DNA from 2 places in the Mycobacterium sp. Aquia_216 genome. Region 1 is predicted to be linked to the other one. Evidence: predicted binding sites of a transcription regulator. Region 1 holds the regulator's gene; the other holds the start of a gene.
What was found. The regulator LexA, encoded in region 1, represses DNA repair genes until DNA is damaged. The targets are predictions, from matches to a motif close to CGAACANNTGTTCG.
Positions count from the first base shown of each region.

Region 1 (7,907 bases):
CCGGTGCGGCCGCGATCGAAAGCGACATTCTGACGAAGTACGAGTCGCTGGGTGGCCCGGTCAGCAGTGACCTGGGCTTCCCGACCGCCAACGAGTCCGACGGCGGCGTCAGTCCCAACAGCCGGATCGCCACGTTCTCGGCGGCCGACAAGCCGGTGATCTTCTGGACCTCAGATCACGGCGCGTTCGTCGTACGCGGCGCGATGAAGGCTGCCTGGGACAAGCTGCGCGGCGCCACCGGAAAGCTCGGCGCGCCGCTCGGCGACCAGACCGTCGACGGCGACGTGATCTCGCAGAAGTTCACCGGCGGCAAGATCTCGTGGAATCGGGCAAAGAACACCTTCTCCACCGACCCGGCCAACCTGGCCCCGCTGTTGTCCGGCTTGCAGGTGTCGGGCCAGAACCAGCCGAGCAGCACGGCGATGCCTCCGCACGCCAAGAAGTGGTTCACCTGGAGCTGGTGGTACGTGTTCGCCCTGGTCCCGCTGCTGGTTTTGGTGCTGCTCGCGGTGTTTGTGGCGGTGCGGTGGCGCCGGCATCGCGCCGGCCGTAAGACGGCGCCCTACGACATCGAGCGCGACGTCGATGTCGGCGGCTACGACGACACGGGCGAGCCGCGCTGGGGGCCCGATTACGCCGAGGCCTCCACCGAGCACCTGTCATTCAGCGACCTGAACGCACCGGAGCACCACGAGGCCAACGAGGTGCCGCGAGCCAGATGGCCGCACGCACCCGAAACCGCCGAGCTGGCCGACGACGAGGGGTACGACCACCGGGCATCCGTTTCCGAGGAGGAGTGGGATCAGCTAGGGGTCGACGAGCGGGATCCCGACTCGGTCGACACCGATTCCATCCCGGTGGTGTCGGCGGAAGATCTGATCGAGGCCGGGTACGGCGACGAGCTCCCGCAGGCCGGCTACCGCGACGAGGCCGACGTGCCCGGTTATCCGGATGCCCTTGCCGATGCCGCCTACACCGATGCCGACTACACCGATGCCGCCGGCCCGGAAGCCGCCTACCCGGACGCTGCCGTCGCCGACGAGGCCGGTTATCTGGATTACGCCGACGAGGATGCCGCGTACGCGGACGCGGGTTACCCCGGAGCCGACGATGAGGAGGCGGCCTATCCCGACGTCGCCGTGCCGCACACGCCGCCCGATCTCGCTGCCGCGAGCGACGCCGCATCGGGTGCTGCGGCCGCGTCCGGTGCTGCCGCCGCGGGTGGGGCCGCATCCGGCCTGGCGGCTGCGCTCGGCGTCGCGTCCGGGGCCGCACCGAGAGGCGGAGGGCGCCACGCCGCAGCGGACACCGATGACGAGGCGGACCTCGCGCCGGCCGCGGCTATCGGCGCACTAGGGCAATCCGGCCGTCCGACGATCCATTTGCCGTTAGAGGACCCGTACCAGATGCCCGACGGCTATCCGATCAAGGCCAGCCCCCGCTTCGGTTTGTACTACACGCCGGATAGCGACCTCTACCACGACACGCTGGCCGAAATCTGGTTCTCCAGCGAGGAAGCCGCGCTGGTCAACGGCTTCATCAAGGCAGACTGAACGCCGGTCCGCTCGGCGCTATACCTTGCGGATCACCGTGACGACCTTGCCGAGCACGGTCGCCTCATTGCCCGGGATGGGATCGAACGCGGGGTTGTGCGGCATCAGCCAGACCTGACCGCCCGCGCGTTTGAACGTCTTGACGGTGGCCTCACCGTCGAGCATGGCCGCGACGATGTCGCCATTGTCGGCGACGTTCTGCTGCCGCACCACCACCCAGTCGCCGTCGCAGATCGCCGCCTCGACCATCGAGTCGCCGACCACCTTGAGCAGAAACAGCGTGCCCTCGCCGACCAGCTCGCGGGGGAGCGGGAAGACATCCTCGACGGCTTCTTCGGCCAGGATCGGTCCACCGGCCGCGATGCGCCCAAGCACGGGGACGTACGTGGGTTCCGGCAAGGCGTCGGACCCGGCGACCTCGGTGGCCGGCGCTGCCACCACCATTTCGTCGGCGCCGCGGACGTCGACGGCCCGGGGACGGTTCGGGTCGCGGCGCAGGAATCCCTTGCGCTCGAGGGTGCGCAATTGGTGAGCCACCGAGGATGTCGACGTCAGGCCGACCGCGTCGCCGATCTCCCTGATGCTCGGCGGGTATCCGCGGGTGGTCACCGACTCGCGGATGACGTTCAAGATGGTGCGTTGCCGCTGGGTAAGCGATGAATCCACGGCGTGCAACCGGCCGTCCGGTCCGGCTGCTGAGGTGTCGTTGCTGTCGCTCATGGCACTGAATGTAGCCCGCCTGAATCCAAGAATCAAACATGTGTTCGACTGGCGTGTCGCACCTGGGGCGGCCCGGAGAAGTGATTCGCGGCACTCTGCGAATAACAATGGTGTAACTCTCGAAAAGACCGGGTACTTGTGCTTTATGGCATCGATAGCGACCGGGACAAGTTGTCGGTGGCATGGTCTAGCGTTTTGCTCGTGCGACACGCTTCGCTCAAATGTTCGGATTTCGAACACACGAGCGATAGGGTCGAACGCACGAGCGAGGATTAGTTGACCGGAGGAACGCACATGACGCTCATGCACACAGTCTCACCGCGGACCAACAACGTGCGGCGCCCGAGCGACGGGCTGGTCGGACGGCCTCGTTATGACCAGGAACGCGCACTGCGGTCGCGCCGCGCCGGGCAGTCACGCCCGGCCGGGACTCCGATGCGCTACCGGGGCACCGGCGTCGCGATGTCGGCCGCGCCGCACCGCCGGCGCCCGGCGACGGTCGGGACGACGATCGGTCTGGCCCTGATGGCCGGGATCATCACCCTCTGGCTGGGCCTGGTTGCGAATCTCGGTCAGATCGCCAACGGCGACTCCGCCGCGGCGGCCGCTCCCGTGCCGGACCGGCTGTCCGTGGTAAAGGTCGAGCCGGGCGAATCGCTACAGGACGTGGCGCACCGGGTGGCCCCGGAAGCCCCGGTCCGCGCGGTCGCCGACCGTATCCGCGAACTGAACAACCTGAGCTCGCCGGCGCTGGCCGCGGGTCAGACGCTGATCGCGCCGGTCGGCTGACGCCGCGCCGGTGATGGCGAAAACCGCTCTACGCCAAGGCTCCTCAGTTCATCCTCCGGTATCACCACGCGTGTCGCGGCTGCATTGGCCCGGCGCGGTCGTGCCCAGGTACGCTCGGAGTGTTCCGCGAGATGCCGGCACAGCGAAGGAGCGGTCATGCATTGTCCGTTCTGCCGCCATCCCGATTCCCGGGTGATCGACTCGCGGGAAACCGATGAAGGCCAAGCCATTCGGCGGCGTCGGTCGTGCCCGGAGTGCGGGCGGCGCTTCACCACGGTAGAAACCGCGGTCCTGGCCGTGGTCAAGCGCAGCGGCGTCACGGAGCCGTTCAGCCGCGAAAAGGTCATCAAGGGCGTTCGCCGGGCGTGCCAGGGCCGTCAGGTGGACGAGGACGCGCTGAATCTGCTGGCCCAGCAGGTGGAAGATACGGTGCGTGCGGCCGGTTCGCCGGAAGTGCCCAGTCACGAGGTCGGCCTGGCGATCCTCGGCCCGTTGCGTGACCTGGACGAGGTGGCTTACCTGCGCTTCGCGTCGGTATACCGGTCCTTTTCTTCGGCCGACGATTTCGAGCGCGAGATCGCGGCGCTTCGCAAGCATCGCAAAGTATCGACACCGGGCTGACGGCATGCCTGGCGACTTGCATCCCGATCTCGCGGCGCTCGCGCCGCTGCTCGGCACCTGGGCCGGTCGTGGCGCGGGCGAGTACCCGACGATCCAGCCCTTCGAGTATCTCGAGGAAGTGGTGTTTTCCCATGTGGGCAAACCGTTTCTGGCTTACGCGCAAAAGACCAAAGGGGTAGCCGACGGCAAACCGCTGCATGCCGAGACCGGCTATCTGCGGGTGCCGGAGCCCGGTCACGTCGAGCTGGTGCTGGCGCACCCCAGCGGCGTCACCGAAATCGAGGTCGGCTCCTATGAAGTGACCGGCGATGTCATCGAAATCGAGTTGGCCACCACGTCGGTCGGACTGACTCCGACCGCCAAAGAAGTGTCCGCGCTTGGCCGTTCCTTCCGCATCGACGGCGGCCGGCTGTCGTACTCGGTGCGGATGGGCGCGGTCGGGCAACCCCTGCAGCATCATCTCACCGCGGTGTTGCAGCGAAAATCCTGAGGCCGCCGCTCAGTTCAGTTGTGTCACACCGTCGTTGACGACGCGGCCGGCGACGCGCGCCCAGCCATCGGAACTCCACACGGTTTCCAGCCTCGACCCGTTGCCCTGAGTGATGCTCAGGTCGCGGCTGAGATGTTCGGTTATCCGGAGCGCGGCGGAGCCGGTCGCTTCGTCTTCGGGCACACCGAGATTCGTGACGAACGTCCGGGAGCGCAACGAACCGGTGGACTGGTCGATCCAGGCCCACAGGTAGTGCGCGCTGTCGTCGGGGAAGTTGCTGGGCTCGGCCGCGAGAAGCTGGTCAACGGAATCGAATTCGTGAATTGCGAATTCAGGGCCCCAGTCGGCGCGCGCGGTGACGCCCACCAGATCGCCGTCGTAGTGCACCTGCACGATGCCGGCCGGGACCGCGAGCGTGTTGATCGGCGTGCCGTTCTCCCGCAGCCACCACGACAGGCCGACGGTCGGGTGCCCGGCGAACGGAAGCTCGGTGCGTGGCGTGTAGATGGTGGCTTGCGTGGTGGTTGAGCCGGCGGCCGGCAGATCGACGAATATCGTTTCGCTGTAACCCAATTGGGTGGTCAACTGTTGGCGATCGGCGGGAGCGACCTGGTTGGCCTCGACGACGCCCAACGGATTGCCGAATCTGCCGTCGCGGTCGGTGAAGACCCGCAACACCGTCACATCGATACCCATGTCCCGACTGTACGGCCCGGGTCAACGCAATTATCTAAGTAGCGCTGCGCTCGTCCGAGCCGATCGCGTTGAACACCGCGTCGCGCGTATCGGCCGAGCCCGTGACCGTGCGTTCGCCCCTGCCGGTGCGCAGTAATTCACGAAGCGCGGCCTGATCGTATTCGGCGGGCGCGGTGGTGTCGATGAAGCGCTGCAGGACGTCGATGAAGCGAGCCGGGTCTTCGTGGAACGGAAAGTGACCGGAGCCCTGAAAGATCTCCAGCCGCGAGCCGGGCATCGCGGCGTGTGCCATCCAGGCATGACGGACGGGGACCACCGCATCCTTGGTCCCCCAGACGATCTGCACCGGGATGGCCTGGGTCAAATAACATCGATCCAGGAAGGTGACGATCTGCCCGCGCCAATCCACCACTGCCCGCAGTGTCCGGCTGAATGCCGATGAGGCCGTCGGCTCCGGCAAGTCGTCCAGGATGCGCAGCACATTAGGCAGATCGCGGCCCAAACCGGTCGATCCGATGGCCAGGCCCGCGAGCCGTCCCGCCAGCTGAACTGCCGGCAGCACCAGGGGCAGCCGCAGCAGCGCCAACGCCTCCGTCCCGATCGGTAGCGAGGCCAACCGGAAGGCGACGTTGACGTCCTTGGTGACACCGCCCGCGGCGACCAGGATCAGCCGCTCGACCAGATGCGGGAACTGATAAGCGAATTGCATCGCCACCCCGCCGCCGAGTGAATGACCGACGATCGTCACGCGCTCGATATCGAGCACGGACAGCAAGTCACGCATCCCGTTGGCATAGCCGGCCACCGAGTAGTCGGCGCGGGGTTTGTCGGATTGCCCGTGCCCCAGCAGGTCGGGGGCGATCACCGTGAACCGCTGAGCGAGCTTGGCCTGCACGGTATTCCACGTCGTGGAGTTGTCGCCGATGCCGTGAATCAACAGAATGGCCGGCCCGGAGCCGGCAATGCGGAACGCTCGTTTGTACCCGTGGATGGTGCGGAACTCGAGCCGGGGGGTAGTCACTTCCCGCACCGGGCGAAGATTGCTCTTGCGCTTGCGCTCAGTCATCTCGTCACCCTTGTTGTCGCGCCCCCTTGGACGTTTAAGCCGGGTCGTCGTCGTCGCGCTTCTTCTCGGCCTGCTGGGCTAGGAATCGCTCGAACTCGGCGCCAAGCTCGTCGCCGCTAGGCAGGTCTTCGTCGTGCGTTAGTAACGACCTGTTCTCCTGAGCGTCGATGAAGGCATCGTACTGGCGCTCGAGTGCAGCCACCACTTGAGCGACCTCGGCACTCGCCTCGACCTGCTCGTCGATCTTGGCCCGGATCTCGGCCGCTGCCTCGGTCAGCGCGGCCAGCGGTAGCTCCAGCGAGCCGGTCTTGGCCACCTGCTCGAGCAACGCCTGGGCACCGGCGGGGTAGTCGGTCTGCGTCAGGTAATGCGGGACGTGGACGGTGAAACCGACCACCTCGTGCCCGTGCTGAGCCATCCGGTACTCCAGCAGGTTGGACGCGCTGCCGGGGACCTGGATCTCGGAGATCCACGGCTGAAAATCGGTGATCAACTCGCGGTTGTTGGAGTGCGCGGTCAGGGTGATGGGACGTGTGTGCGGCACCGCCATCGGGACGGTGCCCAGGCCGATGGTCTGCCGCACGCCCAGCCGCTCGGCCAGCAGGCGCACCGCCGTGATGAACCGCTCCCACTTGAGATCCGGTTCCATGCCGGCCAGTAACAGGAATGGGGTGCCGATGCTGTCGCGCATCGCATACAGGCTCAGCTCCGGGTCGTCGTAGTTGGTGAAGTGATCGGTCTTGAACGTCATCATCGGCCGGCGCGACCGGTAGTCCAGCAGCTCGTCGATCGCGAACGACGCGACCAGCTCGGTGTCCAGGGCCGCTTTCAGGTGGGTAGCGGCCAGTCGTATCGCGTGGCCGGCGTCCGAGAAGCCTTCCAAAGCGTGCACCAGCACCGGGCCGCGGCCGTCCGATGTCACCAACTGGGGCGCCGGAAACTCCAGCTCGTACATGCCGGGTTGTCCCGGCTGGTAGTACAGGTCGTCGTCGTTGTGCTCGTTGGACATCGGGTTTTGCCTCCTCCCGGGGGTCTCTCCAGGGTGCCTTAACCAGTGTCCCCCGAATTTATAGGCACCCATAATCGAAACAGGATGACGCTCGAACGTAATCCGGACGGAACAATTCCGGGGGCACCGGATCTCCCAGAAATCTACAGCGGCAGCGCGATGCGTCGAATTCAGCTTCCATCGGCGTGGTCGGGCATGATGGAAATCGATGCGCGTCCCGATGCTGCTGCTCTGCCCGATTGTCGGCCTCGCGACGTTACTGGCGTCGTGCGGTCGCCCGGTGCTGCACGTCTCGGTACCTACCGGAACGCCGGCACCGAAAACGAGCAACTCGGTGCAGCGCCTCAGCCAGCCCGAGCCGGGCGCGGTTGCGGAGCCGGTGGATCCGGACCGGCGGGTGGGAGCAATTTTTTTGGACGGCAGCGCCCAGCATGTGTGCACGGGCTCGGTGCTGCATTCCACGGCCGGCAACCTGGTGCTGACCGCCGCGCACTGCCTGGCCGGAGCTGCCCAGATCACTTTCGTGCCCGGTCTGTCCGGTGATGGGGCGCCCCCGGATCTCTGGACGGCCGACAACGTCTATTTGGATCCGCGCTGGGTGGCCAGCAAAGATCCGCACGCCGACTACGCAATCGCGCGGGTCAACAGCGACCACGGTGGTTCGGTGGAGTCGCGCGCGGGATTGGCGCTGACCCTGGGCATGGCCCCGCCGCCCAGCAGTCACGTCACCGTCGTCGGGTATCCGAGCGGCGTGGGCGGCTCGCCGATCGGCTGCCAGGGCAGCACCGCGGTGACCGACGGCGGATTTCCCTCACTGGTCTGCCAAGGGCTCGTCGGCGGCACCAGCGGCGCGCCGTGGGTCAGCGGCACCACCGTCGTCGGCCTGATCGGTGGACTCGAACGCGGGGGATGCGCCGAGAACGTGTCCTACTCCGCACCGTTCGACGAACACATCACCGAGCT
Region 1 is NZ_CP113529.1:2,490,950-2,498,856, forward strand. It holds gene OK015_RS11620 (LGFP repeat-containing protein) at 1-1,553, shown strand, start outside; gene lexA (transcriptional repressor LexA) at 1,572-2,273, opposite strand; gene OK015_RS11630 (LysM peptidoglycan-binding domain-containing protein) at 2,568-3,062, shown strand; gene nrdR (transcriptional regulator NrdR) at 3,219-3,683, shown strand; gene OK015_RS11640 (peroxynitrite isomerase) at 3,688-4,173, shown strand; gene OK015_RS11645 (PhzF family phenazine biosynthesis protein) at 4,183-4,869, opposite strand; gene OK015_RS11650 (alpha/beta fold hydrolase) at 4,904-5,935, opposite strand; gene OK015_RS11655 (proteasome assembly chaperone family protein) at 5,970-6,944, opposite strand; gene OK015_RS11660 (trypsin-like serine peptidase) at 7,153-7,907, shown strand, end outside.

Region 2 (7,907 bases), 110 kb from region 1:
CAATCACGGTGGTGAGGGCGACATACATTGCGCAGGACACGATTACGGCGTTGGGGCGGCGATCGACGAACACCAGCTGGCGCAGCTTGCCCGGAGTCAACACGTCGACCGTGTAGAAGCCGACGATCAGCACCGCCATTCCGACGACGAAGTACAGCAGTGAAGCGACGACGCCTTTCAGGACGGGGTCGAGGTCCACGTTTCCGATATCGAAGGCGAGGTACATGGTTGTCTCCTTTGTTATTTCGTTCCGCCGGGGCCGCCGGGACTACCGCCGGAGCCGCTGGACGGCGATCCGGGACCGAAGCCGGGACCGAGGAAGATGTAAGAGCCGTGGCTGTATCCGGCGCCGAGGCTTTCGACGCGAATGCTGCACGGGTGGGTGCCATCTGGGCCGACGGTCACGATATTGTCGCTGTAGCGCAGGTATTCGGTGTTGTCGTTGTCCGCGCGCGCCTCGGGCTCCTGATAGTCCGCGATCGTGTCGGCCACCTGGTCCGGCGATCCGCTGCAGAGGTATCGCTTTCCGTTGGCATCGCGGGAGTACTCGCGATAGTTGCTCGCGATATACGACGCAATATTCTTCTGCAGCAATATGATTCCGGCAACCAAGCACACCACCGACGCCGCGGCCAGCCCACCGGCAAGCCAGAACAGGTGTTTGCGGCTCACGGCCGCCACCGGCTCGCAGTGTGGACCACTTCGCCGCCGGAGCCAAGCGGGGTGCGCGGGTACAGGTGCCACGTCTGCCAGCGCCAGCCGGTGCCGTCGGGTTCGGCGGCCAGCACGGTCAGTGCGGCGTCGTCGCCGGGGAAGGTGCCGCCGAGCCAACCGGTTTCGGTCCGGCACCGGTCGCGCAGTTCGCGCGCCAATCGCCGAAACGTCGTCTCGTCGTACGTACCGGTGGCCGATTCCAGCGAATAGCCGCCGGCTTCGGCGCGCTCGGGCAGCTTGCCGGTGTCGCTGTCGGCGGTGCACGACACCTGCTCGGAGAAGGTGCTGGCGGCGTGCTCGATCGTGACGAGATGTGAGGCGCCGAGCACCCCGAGCCGCAGTGCGCCACCGTCGGGATGCCGCAGCGAATGGCTCGCCAGCAGCGGCGGCGCGGGTGCGTTGAGTGCGAGCCGCAGCCTTCTTCCGGACACGTCGGCCGGAGCTACGGCGAGTTGATAGAGCGGCACCGGGCGGCCCTACGGGGAGCCCGGCGCGGGCGCCGGGTAGACGGTGAGCTCCCCCGGCAGCACCGGCTTGCCCGTCGATATCTCCCAGGGTGTGCCGGGTGCCCAGCGCTCGAAGGAGAGCAGCACGCTTTCGTCGGCGTTCGCGCAGTCGACGAACTCCATCTCGCCGCCGGCCGGCAGGCCCGTCGTGCCTTCGGTGGTGTAGGACGCCCGGCCGCGCTCGGACTCCTGAAACGAGATCCCGTCGACCAGGTATTGGTCGCCGGGTTGCAACGTGACGTCCTTGCGGGTAACCCACATGACCAATTCGAGGCGCCCGTCGTCGGATTCGACGGCGAACCAGGTCGGCCGGTCGCCGCCCTCCAGCAGGTGTTCCCACCACACGAACGGTCCCTCGCGGAACGTCACCGACCCGCGGACCACGTAGTCGACCCCGCCATGGCTGACGATGGCGCCCGGCCCCAGCTGCCGGGGCCCGAACTGGGGCATGGCGTCGAAGGCCAGGGGATCACGGCGTCCCCGCGGCCCGGCAGCCGCCTTGGGGCGCCGGGACGCCACGACAAGCACGATGATGGACGCGATGAACAGCACCGCGGCCAGCACCACCAGCACTGTTCCCAACCAGACCCTCCCGTCGCCGCGGCCGTGGAGCGAACGTGGGCCTAAGTTAACAGCTTTTGCCGGGTCCGGAGCCGCAACCTGCCCGGCCCGAAAGTGGCCCGGGCGCCGCGTGTCGGAGTTCGTAGCGGTCGGACCCGACCGCTACGCTATCGAACAGCTGTTCGGGCCACGGTATTTTCAAGAAGTCGACGAAGTTGGAGCATGCTATGCGCGTGATGGGCGTCGACCCCGGACTGACTCGATGCGGGCTTTCGGTCGTCGAAAGCGGGCGCGGCCGACATGTCGTCGCGCTGGACGTCGACGTGGTCCGCACCCCGTCGGATGCCGCGCTGCCGCAACGACTGCTGGCGATCAGCGACGCCGTCGAGTACTGGCTGGACACGCATCGTCCCGACGTGATCGCGATCGAGCGGGTGTTCTCCCAGCACAATGTGTCGACCGTGATGGGCACCGCGCAGGCCGGCGGCGTGATCGCGCTGGCGGCGGCCAAACGCGATATCGGCGTGCATTTCCACACCCCCAGCGAGGTCAAGGCCGCGGTCACCGGCAACGGTACCGCCGACAAGGCTCAGGTCACCGCGATGGTCACCAGAATCCTTGAGCTGCAAGCCAAACCGACGCCCGCCGACGCCGCCGACGCGCTGGCGCTGGCCATCTGCCATTGCTGGAGAGCGCCGATGCTAGCCCGGATGGCGGCGGCCGAAGCGATGGCCGCCCAGCAGCGCCAGGCCTACCGGGCCAAGTTGGCCGCCAAGGCCAAGGCGGCCAAAGCGGGGGCGGCCCGATGATCGCCTCGGTGCGCGGCGAGGTGCTCGAGGTCGCACTCGATCATGTCGTGATCGAAGCCGCCGGCGTCGGCTACCGGGTGAACGCGACGCCGTCGACGCTGGCCACGCTGCGCCACGGCAGCGAGGCCCGGCTGGTCACCGCGATGATCGTTCGCGAGGATTCGCAGACGCTGTACGGCTTTGTCGACGGCGAGACCCGCGACCTGTTCCTGACGCTGCTGTCCGTGTCGGGCGTCGGCCCGCGGCTGGCCATGGCGACCCTGGCCGTGCATGACGCCGCGGCGCTGCGTCAAGCGCTGGCCGACGGCGACATCACCGCGCTGACCCGGGTGCCCGGCATCGGCAAGCGCGGCGCCGAGCGGATGGTCCTGGAGTTGCGCGACAAGATCTACCCGGCCGGTGCCTCCGCGGCGGCACCCGCGGGCGCTACCGTCAACGGCCACGCGGTGCGCGGTCCCGTGGTCGAGGCGCTCGTTGGCCTGGGCTTCGCGGCCAAGCAGGCCGAGGACGCCACCGACAACGTGCTGGCGGCCAGCCGCGAAAAAGGCGAGCAGGCAACGACTTCCGGTGCATTGCGGGCCGCACTGTCGCTACTGGGTAGGTCCAAATGAGCGACGACGATTCCGAGGACTATTCGGATCGCGACCTGCGCGATGTTTCCGGGGCGCTGGTGTCTGGGGAGGGCGACGTCGACGTCAGTCTTCGGCCCCGCTCGTTGCGGGAGTTCATCGGCCAGTCCCGGGTCCGCGAACAGCTGCAGCTCGTCCTCGAGGGGGCCAAAAACCGTGGCGGCACACCGGATCACATCCTGCTGTCCGGGCCGCCGGGGCTGGGCAAGACGTCGCTGGCGATGATCATCGCCGCCGAGCTGGGGTCCTCGTTGCGGGTGACCTCGGGGCCGGCGCTGGAGCGCGCGGGCGACCTGGCCGCGATGCTGTCCAATCTGGTCGAGCACGATGTGTTGTTCATCGACGAGATTCACCGCATCGCCCGGCCGGCCGAGGAGATGCTCTACCTCGCCATGGAGGACTTCCGGGTCGACGTCGTCGTGGGCAAAGGCCCTGGGGCAACGTCGATTCCGTTGGAGGTGGCGCCGTTCACCCTGGTCGGCGCGACCACCCGGTCCGGCGCCCTGACCGGACCGTTGCGTGATCGCTTCGGTTTCACCGCGCACATGGATTTCTACGAGCCGGCCGATCTGGAGCGGGTGCTGGCCCGTTCGGCCGGGATCCTCGGCATCGAGCTGGGCGCCGACGCGGGCGCGGAGATCGCGCTCCGGTCGAGGGGCACGCCGCGGATCGCCAACCGCCTGCTGCGCCGGGTGCGCGATTTCGCCGAGGTGCGCGCCGACGGGGTGATCACCCGTGACGTCGCCAAGTCCGCGCTGGAGGTCTACGACGTCGACGAGCTCGGGCTCGACCGGCTGGACCGGGCGGTGCTGTCGGCGCTGACCCGCAGCTTCGGCGGTGGTCCCGTCGGCGTTTCGACGCTCGCGGTGGCGGTCGGGGAAGAGGCGGCCACCGTCGAGGAGGTGTGTGAGCCGTTCCTGGTCCGCGCCGGAATGGTCGCGCGCACGCCGCGGGGCCGGGTGGCCACCGCGCAGGCCTGGACTCACCTGGGCATGACACCGCCGGCTGGGGTCACCGGGTTGGCCCAACCGGGGCTATTCGAGTAGGAGGCGCCATGATCACCGCCGGATTGGTATTCGCCGCGCTCGCGGCGTTGCTGCACGTCTATATCTTCACGATGGAGTCGTTGACCTGGACTTCACCCCGGACCCGCGCCACCTTCGGTACGACGCCCGAGGAGGCCGAGACCACCAAGCTGCTCGCGTTCAACCAGGGCTTTTACAACCTCTTCTTGGCGATCGTCGGGGGCATCGGGATCGCTGAAGTCGCGACGGGACACCGGGCGGTCGGAGCCGCGCTTGTCTTCGCCGGGATCGGGTCGATGGCCGCGGCCGCGGTCGTGCTCCTGGTGTCGGCACCGGGCAAGGCCCGGGCCGCGGTCACGCAGGGCGCGTTTCCGTTGATCGCGATCGTGCTGCTGGTGCTCGGCCTGACCACGTAACTGGGGTTACATCCCCGACACCGCCGGGTATCCACGCGATGCTGAAGTAGCCCGGCGTCTATAGGGGGATGTAATGAACCACGCGAAAGAAGGTCAGCCAGGCAGGTTGTGGATGCCACGCTCCCGCGGTGCGGTTTGCGGATTGGTCCTGGTCATCCTCGGTGCTTGGGGTGCGCTGATCCCGTTCGTCGGTCCGCATTTCAACTTCGCTTACACACCCGACAGGCAGTGGGCATGGAGCACGGCTCGTGGCTGGCTCGAGGTCCTACCGGGCGGCGTCACCGCGCTGGGCGGCCTGTTGCTGATCTTTTCCGGAAATCGGATCACCGCGATCGTGGGCGGCTGGCTGGCGGTCCTGGCCGGGGTCTGGTTCGTGATCGGTGGTGAGGTCGCTCCGATCGTGGGGATCGGATCCGTCGGCGACCCGATCGCCGCAACCGCGCGTAAGCGGGCCGCACTGGAGATCTCGTATTTCTCGGGTCTGGGAGCCCTGATCGTCTTCGTCGGTGGCGTCGCGCTCGCACGCCTGGCGGTGCGGCTGGCCAGCGATATCGAAGCCCTCGCGCGAGTGCGGTCGGCGGCGCCGCCGGCCAATGAGCCCGTCTACATGTCCGGGCTGGAAGAGCCGCAGCGTGAGGTGTCACCGGATGCCCTGACCACGCCGGGGGCGGGCCACTACGAGTCCCCCGAAGGCCCGAAGACCGGCGGTTGGCGCAAGAAGCACCGCGCGGACGCCGCGCCCGCATCGGGTGCGTCATACCTGCGCTGGCCGCATCCGCAGAGCTGAGCGGCAATACGCTACCGGCGTGCGTCCTCGGGGTCGAGGGTGTCGAGCAGCCGCTGCATAGTGGCGCACATGTGCGCGAAATCGTCGATGCCCACCAATTCCGACCACCGCGCCTCGATGTCGGCCACCCGGTCGCCCGCGTCGGCAAGTAAGCGTCGGCCGCGATCGGTGAGGTCGATCAGCTTAGCCCGCCCGTCTTGCGGGTCCGGCCGCCGAGTCAGGTAGTCAAGTGCGGCGAGGTCGTTCACCAGTTCGGAGGCAGCCGCGAGACTGAGCTGCGCCCGAGCGGCCAGTTCGGTGAGTCGGATGCCTCCGGTTCCGATGTTGCCGAAGATCTGCAGGTGCGGATCGCGGATATCGCCGTAGCCGCGGTCGGTGCGGGGCGCGGCGAGGTCTTGGCGGAATTGTCGCGTCAACCGCACCAGCAGCTGGCCGACCGCTTGTCGGTCCGTCGGCAGCTCCCTTGACGTCGTCATGCGATCAGACAATACTACGGCTACCGAAGTTTCGGCTTCCGAAGTAATTGGAGTTCTGATGGCCATCGTGGACGAAAACTTCGTAGCCACGTCCCTCGGCCGACTGCACCTGAGGCGAGCCGGAACCGGGCCGACCGCAGTTCTCTGGCATAGCCTGTTCGTCGATTCACGGTCCTGGGGGCCACTATTCAACGCGTTGTCGCATCACCGCACGGTGGTCGCTATCGACGGGCCCTCGCACGGAATGAGCGACCCGGTCGGCCGCGATTTCAGCTTCGGCGAATGCGTACACGCCGCGCTGGAGGCGCTGGACGCGCTGGGAATCGACGAGCCGGTCGACTGGGTCGGCAACGCCTGGGGTGGGCATGTCGGGATCCTGCTCGCCGCGACACAGCCGCACCGGATTCGCACGCTGACCACCATCAGCACGCCCGTTCCGGCGCTGAGTACCCGATACCGCGTGACGCGCGCCTGGCCGTTGGTGGCGGCGTACCGATTGCTCGGTCCGGCTGGATTTCTGTGCGCCGCCCTCGCCGACGCCCTGTTGGGGCCGCACGCCATCGCGACGCACCCCGGTCCGGCCGCCGCGGTGATCGACGCATTCCGGGAGGCCGACCATTCCGCGATGTATCACGCGATGCGCTCGATGATGCTGAAGCGGCCCAATCTCAGCGATCGCCTGCCGAGTGTCGTCGCTCCCACCCTGATGCTGGCGGCCCGTGACGACAACGAAGGCTGGCCGTTGCGGGTGGCCGCGGCGGCCTGCGCGACCATGCCCGACGCGCGCACCGGGGTGATCTCGGGCGGCGGCCGGGTCGCGCCGCTACTGCTGGACGCCGATCCCATCGAGCGGACTTTGGTTGAATTCTGGTCCGAGACAAAGCAGATCGCCAGCCCGTAACGGGCTGGCGATCGGCTTGACGCGGTGGTTAAAGCAGACCAAGCAGCTGTAGGTCGCTGACGTATTTGTTGATGATCGGCGCGGTGATGTGCGGAATGTCTTTGTCCGGGCCGACTTTGGCGTCCTGGACTGCCGCACGGAACCGGTCCGTCGGTGCCATCGACCCATGGATCGGGTGCTCCGGCTTCTGGTAGTTGTGCAGCAGCGGCAAAAGCGATGCGTTGCGCTGCTTTTCGGGCAGCCCCCGCAGGCTGGTCTCGAACCGCTGTAGCCATTCGCCGTAGTCGTCGACGCGCTGGATCGCGCAGCCGTCTTCGATGAGCCAGTCGACGAACTCGTCCATGCCGATGCCGTCGTCGTAGGGGTTCATCACGTGGAAGGTGCGGAACCCGTCAGCGCTTTGGGCACCCAGGGTCGAGATCGCCTCGGCGATGAACTCCACCGGCAGCCCGTCGTAGTGAGCACGCTGCCGCTTACCGTCGGCGTCGGACTCGTAGAAGGACGCGGGCGCGATGCCCGTGGCCACCAGGCTCAGCATCATCCGGGTGAACATGTCGGGCACGTTGAGCTGACCGGCGTAGGTGGTGTCGGCCAGGATCATGTCGCAGCGGAACACCGCCACCGGCAGGCCGCACAGGTCGTTGGCCTCGCGCAGCAACACCTCTCCGGCCCACTTGCTGTTGCCGTAGCCGTTGGCGTAGCTGTCGTTGATCTGCCGGGTCGCGCTGATCTGGCGGATGTCGGCGTCCTCGACGAACGAGCCGGGCTTGATCTGGTCGCCCACCCCGATCGTGGACACGTAGGTGTAGGGCTTCACCTTGCCGGTCAGCGCGATGCGGATCAGCTCGGCGGTGCCCAGGGCGTTGGGGCCGAACAGCTCGCTGTAGGGCAGCACGTGGTTGACCAGCGCGGCAGGGTCGACGATCAGGTCGACGGTGTCGGCCAGCCGTTGCCAGGTCTGCTGATCCAGGCCCAGGTTGGCCTCGCCCTTGTCGCCGGCGATGACCTCGAGGTGGTCGGCGGCCAACTGCTGGTAGTGGGCCAGCAGCTTCGGGTCGCCGCTGTCGAAGGTCGCATCCAGCC
Region 2 is NZ_CP113529.1:2,599,015-2,606,921, forward strand. It holds gene OK015_RS12255 (DUF350 domain-containing protein) at 1-226, opposite strand, end outside; gene OK015_RS12260 (DUF4247 domain-containing protein) at 241-672, opposite strand; gene OK015_RS12265 (DUF2617 family protein) at 669-1,181, opposite strand; gene OK015_RS12270 (DUF4178 domain-containing protein) at 1,191-1,802, opposite strand; gene ruvC (crossover junction endodeoxyribonuclease RuvC) at 2,009-2,590, shown strand; gene ruvA (Holliday junction branch migration protein RuvA) at 2,587-3,201, shown strand; gene ruvB (Holliday junction branch migration DNA helicase RuvB) at 3,198-4,265, shown strand; gene OK015_RS12290 (DUF1304 domain-containing protein) at 4,274-4,660, shown strand; gene OK015_RS12295 (hypothetical protein) at 4,734-5,447, shown strand; gene OK015_RS12300 (MarR family winged helix-turn-helix transcriptional regulator) at 5,459-5,923, opposite strand; gene OK015_RS12305 (alpha/beta fold hydrolase) at 5,982-6,824, shown strand; gene car (carboxylic acid reductase) at 6,853-7,907, opposite strand, start outside.
Region 2: the regulator LexA is predicted to act here: its motif matches at 1,953-1,966, upstream of ruvC (crossover junction endodeoxyribonuclease RuvC).